2 regions of the Neobacillus sp. PS2-9 genome follow, and region 1 is predicted to be linked to the other one. Evidence: a T-box and tRNA genes for the amino acid it is inferred to sense, from the RefSeq annotation. Region 1 holds a T-box; the other holds one or more tRNA genes.
The links. The T-box of region 1 lies ahead of serS (serine--tRNA ligase). A T-box ahead of a tRNA ligase gene usually reads a tRNA of that ligase, here a tRNA-Ser.
Positions count from the first base shown of each region.

Region 2: it has a tRNA-Ser gene. The T-box ahead of serS (serine--tRNA ligase) is inferred to sense a tRNA for this amino acid. The anticodon was not compared.

Region 1 covers NZ_CP133269.1:13,640-16,798, forward strand. Annotated here, with positions in the region: gene serS (serine--tRNA ligase) at 1-1,153, opposite strand, end outside; T-box leader at 1,413-1,637, opposite strand; gene pdxT (pyridoxal 5'-phosphate synthase glutaminase subunit PdxT) at 1,701-2,291, opposite strand; gene pdxS (pyridoxal 5'-phosphate synthase lyase subunit PdxS) at 2,479-3,159, opposite strand, start outside.
Region 2 covers NZ_CP133269.1:341,080-344,238, forward strand. Annotated here, with positions in the region: gene RCG25_RS01795 (hypothetical protein) at 1-191, opposite strand, end outside; gene RCG25_RS01800 (hypothetical protein) at 527-799, opposite strand; gene RCG25_RS01805 (hypothetical protein) at 792-1,034, opposite strand; gene RCG25_RS01810 (hypothetical protein) at 1,037-1,369, opposite strand; tRNA gene RCG25_RS01815 (tRNA-Ser) at 1,745-1,804, shown strand; gene RCG25_RS01820 (sigma-70 family RNA polymerase sigma factor) at 2,202-2,711, shown strand; gene RCG25_RS01825 (DUF4179 domain-containing protein) at 2,708-3,159, shown strand, end outside.

The DNA.
Region 1 (3,159 bases):
AGCCATTTAATGTGTGAACATGTTCTGGCTTGGCTTTTGGATCACGACGGAAACGGATATTTGCTCGTCTCGCTTGGAATGCTTCAAAATTACTGCAAGAAGAAATCTCGCGGTACGTCCCATAGCTAGGAATCCATACTTCAATATCGTACTTCTTCGCAGCCGTAAACCCAAGGTCACCCGTACACATGCTTAACACACGGTATGGAAGCTCCAATAATTGTAATACTCGTTCAGCATCATTTGTCAGCTTTTCAAGCTCCTCATAAGAATCCTCTGGCTTCACAAACTTTACAAGTTCTACTTTATTAAATTGATGCTGACGGATTAACCCTCTTGTATCACGACCTGCAGAGCCAGCCTCAGAACGGAAGCATGCGCTATAGGCAGCAAAGCGGATTGGAAGGTCTTCCCCACTTAAAATCTCATCACGGTGATAGTTTGTAACAGGTACTTCTGCCGTTGGAATAAGGAAATAATCTTCGCTCTCAATCAAGAAGGCATCCTCCTCAAACTTTGGCAATTGCCCTGTTCCCGTCATGCTTGTGCGATTCACCAAGTATGGTGGTAGAATTTCAGTGTAGCCATGTTCATCCACATGCAAGTCGAGCATGAAGCTCATTAACGCACGCTCTAATCGCGCTCCTAATCCTTTGTAAAAAACAAAGCGGCTTCCTGTTACTTTGCCTGCACGTTCAAAATCAAGGATCCTTAACTGATCAGCAATGTCCCAGTGCGGCTTTGCTTCGAATTCAAAGTCACGTACATGACCCCACTTTCTGATTTCTACATTGTCATCTTCTGTTTCCCCGACTGGTACACTTTCATGAGGGATATTTGGGATGCTTAGAAGTAACATTTCTAATGTTTCTTCTACTCCGCGAAGCTCGTCATCAAGCGCTTTAATTTGATCGCCTACCTCACGCATCTCTTTAATTAAATGATCAGCATCTTGCTTTTCACGCTTTAAAGCTGCAACTTGCTGTGTCACATCATTTCGTTTACTTTTTAGTTTTTCAGTTTCTACGATTAGTTCTCGTCTCTTTACGTCTAGTTCTTCGAAGCGGCCAAAATCGGTTAGATCTTCTCCACGGTTTTGAAGTTTTTCTTTTACTTCTGCAAAATTTGCTCTTAGGACTTTAATATCCAGCATAATTGACACTCCTTTAAAAATTTTTTGACTGTTTCCGCTTGAATAGATAAGCTATGTAAGCTGGTCCTGTTGATCTCCGCTCCAGGCGCTTCGCTTTCCGTGGGCGTTTCGGCGAGCCTCCTCGGCGCTTGCGCCTGCGGGGTCTCCCCTGAACCGTACTCCCACAGGAGTCTTCGCGCCTTCCGCTCCAATCAACATCGTGCCAAATCAACAAAAAGCTCTAACCTATCCTAAAAAACAAAAAACTCCCGCCCCTGAAAACAGGGACGAGAGTTAACCCGCGTTACCACCCTGGTTGACAGCATACACTGTCCACCTTGAAAAAATGTAACGGATTTCACCGAAAGTACTTACTTACTACCTTATGTAGTGTTCCATACCTTGCTCGAGGAGGGATTCACAAGCTTCATTCACCGGTTTTCACCACCCACCGGCTCTCTGCTAGAATGAGTTTCCTGTTACTAGTTCCTCTCATTGCTTTCATCAATATTTATGATTTGTATATTTACGTTACTATAATTATTTACGAAATGCAACCAAATTATCCCTATACAAGTTGCTTTTGTTTGGCTTCCTTTACCATCTCAACAAAGTAAGCGGTAATGCGATGATCATCCGTTAATTCAGGATGGAAGGAACATCCGAGAAATTGCCTGTCCCGTGCGGCCACAATGCGGTCATTATGCTTGCATAGGATTTCCACATCTTCCCCCGCCTCAACAATGTGCGGCGCACGAATGAACACCGCTGGGAAGGTCTCCGCTACATCCTTAATTACAAGGTCCGCTTCAAAGCTGTCCACTTGTCGGCCGAAGGAGTTCCGCTCCACCTGAATGTCCATGACACCGATGTGAGGTTCATAATAACCGACAAGTTGCTTAGCTAATAGTATGAGGCCCGCGCATGTACCAAACATTGGTTTCCCACTGTGGGCAAATTCCTTTAACGCATCCATGAAATCATATTTATCAATCAGGCGCCGCATTGCTGTGCTTTCTCCACCAGGAAGAATAAGACCATCTAAGTCTTGTAATTCTTCCTTTCGTTTAACAGCAACGGCCTCTACACCGCAGGCCTCAAGTGACCGAATATGTTCCCGGACCGCTCCTTGTAAAGCCAGAACGCCGATTTTAATCATAACGATACTCCTTTAACCATTTTTACTATGATAACTGTCTAGCTCCAGCTCCCAGCGACTAGTAGCCATCCCACTCCTCCCTACGATAAGTCAACATCGAATCGCTACCGCTCTTCGTGTTTCCTTTATCTCAGTCGGACCGGGCCCCTGTCTATACGTCGCTAAACGGTCGCTTCCGCTTTTCTTTTTACCATCCACGCTCCTGCATGCGTGCTTCTGGCGCTAGTGAAGAAATTTCAATCCCTTTCATTGGTGTTCCAAGATCCTTTGAAAGTTCAGCAATTAATTTATAGTCTTGGTAGTGAGTAGTTGCTTCCACAATTGCTCTTGCAAACTTAGCAGGGTTTTCAGATTTGAAGATACCTGATCCAACAAACACACCGTCCGCACCAAGCTGCATCATAAGTGCTGCATCTGCTGGTGTTGCTACACCGCCTGCTGCGAAGTTAACAACTGGGAGACGTCCAAGACGCTTAATTTCAAGAAGTAATTCAAATGGAGCACCTAAAAGCTTTGCTTCTGTCATTAGCTCATCTTCATTCATTCCCACTACTTTACGAACCTGTGCGTTTACCTTACGGATGTGACGAACTGCTTCAACGATATTACCCGTTCCTGGCTCACCCTTTGTTCGAAGCATGGAGGCACCTTCACCAATACGACGCGCTGCCTCACCAAGGTCACGGCAACCGCAAACAAACGGAACAGTAAAATCACTTTTATATAAATGGTACTCTTCGTCAGCAGGAGTTAATACTTCACTTTCGTCGATATAGTCAACACCCATCGCCTCAAGCACTCTAGCTTCCACAATATGACCAATTCTTGCTTTAGCCATTACAGGGATTGAAACAGCATTAAGTACCTC
Region 2 (3,159 bases), 330 kb from region 1:
TCAAACCAACTAATTAGAGCAACAAAAACCGAAAAAGTGTTATTAGTGTCAAAGAAGTAACACCTTGTTATAGCTTGAGGTATTACAACAAAGTAACCACTATTAAAGGTTTCTAACTGATAATAAAGATTGGTTACAGGCTCTATAAACCTTTGATTAAAAACCTTTTTTTTCTTCAATATTTCTTCCATGATGTTTTATACCGTCCTTTTCTAATTGATACCCTAGGACGACTTTAAAATACTGCCTTATAACTGCGATATATACTATTTAGGGATAAAATAACCGCTCAAAGTGTTTTAATAGTGTAGTGGAGCGGAACACTTGAAGATATTAACCTAGTGGAAATAACCGTACCTTTTACCGTACCTAATAAAAACCATGCCTTTATACAAGTGCAACCTACTTTAGAGGGGTTTTACCTACATTCGAGGCTTATAGATCGTTGAGGTAATTAGGTAATTTAGCGACTGAAAAATAAAACTGTCTCGTTATTAGAGGTTTTACCAAGTAAAGAATTTCCCCTCTAATTGCTTTGGTTCTCTTTTAGTTCGGACATTCTTTGTTTTATAAGGCTTTTCCGAACTAATTTTTCCCCTCGTTTTAGTGCTTTTGTCTTTTCCGTTTCTGCTATGAACTTTGAAGCATAGGAGCGGAACTCTTTACTCATGGAACTACTCCAGTAATCAACCGCTTCTTTTAAATCCTTTTTCATTTCTAACGGAACTGTAACATGCAATCTGACCATTTTAGAAAACTTTCGTTTTACTTTCTTTTTGGTCTTGATTTCTTTACTCATTTACTGCACCCGCCTTTTTTCTTGTTGTGGGTTTTCTTAACCCCCTGTGTCTAATTTCGGGAACAGGGTTTTCTTTCACATAATCCTCAATGAATTTAACAATAGCGTCATTCATGCTAGTATCATTTAGGAAAGTGGATTTTCTAAAAGCCTGTTTAAGTTTTGTCGGAACTGCTATTGAAACCCTTGTTACTTCAATTTGTTGCGGGGTAATAGTCTTTTGTTTCTTTCTCATCCTTATTCCCCCTTATTCATCCAAGGAAAATGATAACTGCTAAAATTCCCTTGCTGAACTGCTACTCTCTTTGTTCTATTGCTTTGGTCTACTACTACGTCACTATCAGCAATTTTAACCTTTTGTTCCATACACATAGTCGCTAATTGCTGAATTTCGGGATTAACTGACTTGAACGTGCTTAATGAGTTATACATTTCTCCTAACTCATTAGAAAGGTTTGCTTTCTGCACTCGTGAAAGTGTAGATAAATCTTTTTCAAAAATTTCTTTTAATCTCTTACTTGATACATCGACTAAAGTACCCATTGAAAAAAAACGATAATTCAAATTCATGTATAACACTCTCCTTTTTATTAAGTTTAAAGTGAGTATTACATGTACTAGAAATGTATGCAAGTACCCTATTTATGCGGTTTTCCTCGTATTTTTAGAGAAATAAAAGAATTACAGGAAATTCATAAAGGATAAAAAAATTTTATGCACCTATACCTTGAAAAAAACTCTCGTAGAAAATTTCGGTAGGAAGGGTATTTATATATAGTAAAGCCGATTAAGGGTGGGGCATGTTTATATAATAAAAGTTAAAATTTCGACTATTTAATTTAACTAATATCATATATAATATGAAGAAAGACGATAACGGTCTAAGTTCGTAAGGTGACCGTTATACTTGAACGTATGCAAAAGTGATAAACAAGAGGAAAAAGAGCGGGAGTATTAGTTCGCCTTCTAAGCGTACGGTCAGAGGTTCGAATCCTCTAAGGCGCGTAAAAATTAGAAAACGCTAAATTTAGCGTTTTTTTTATGCTTTTATTTGACGTAGAGGACACACAGGGATGGATCTCGTGGTACTTAAGACCTCCTTGATAGGTAAAAAGCCAACAGAATCTTTAGGACTACACTACCGAATCCTCTTATCGACCGGTTTGAAGAAGATATCATCCACTTTTTGAAATTTATCGTCCACTTTCGACCTCATATCGTCCAGTTCCACCAATTTATCGTCCACTACACACTAAAATCGTGGGGACAAATAATCAGGGAAAAACCACCAGAACCGTCCCCCTGGATACCCCTGGATACCCAAAAAAAATTTTTAAATTTCTTCGTCCAAAATGAACTTTGTTTCGGTCTAATAGTGTAAAGAGAAAAAAGGGGTGAGGAAATGACCTTTTCTGCCAATGATGGAATTCTAAATGAGAAGTTTTTTATTAGCTTATTTGAAACACATAAAGATTCTATTTATCGGATGGCCTATATGTATATGAAGAATCAAGCGGACTCACTGGATATTGTCCAGGAGGTGGCCTACCGCGCATTTAAAAACAGAAACAGTTTAAAGGAATTGGGTTACTTTAAGACATGGATCTTGAAAATCACCATCAATGCATCTATTGACTTTTTAAGGAAGAAACAAAAAGTTGTCGAGCTGCCTTTTACTAGAGAACTAGGAACACAGCAGACGGAAGACAAATACTCAGATTTATTACTAAACGAGCTACTGCATGCCTTAGATGAAGACGAAAAAAGGTTAATTTATCTCAAGTATTATCAGGAATATACCTTCCAGGAAATTTCGGAGATTGTTGATTCACCAGTCAGTACGGTCAAGTCGAAAATTTATCGAACCTTAGAAAAAATCCGCTTGGACTATCCGAAGGAGGAACTTTCATGAATAAGATTCAGAGGGAGTTAGAAAAAATTCAAATTCCAGATGAGGTTATGGGACGTATGTTTAAAGGAATCGAGCAAGCAAAAGGGGAAGAGATGGTAACGCCGATAAAAGTCCAGGGCATGAGCAAAAGGAAAAAACTCATCGGTTCATTAGCAGGACTTGTGGCGGTGTGCGGATTGTTCTTCGGTTCTACCTTTGTCTCTCCGGCAATGGCACAGATTGCATCGAAAATTCCGTTCTTAAATGAAGTATTTATGAAAGACCTTGATAAAGATGGTGCAGATTCCGTTTTGAATCTTGTTCGGGAAGAAGGGTTGAAACGCGGATACGAGGTTACAGGGATGCGTGTGGGTCAAGGATTGATGGAGGGAGACGATCCGGAAAAAGTCTACGTCTTTCTAAAAAGTAAAGATTATAATGAACAAAGGAAATTGGAAGTTGAAAATCT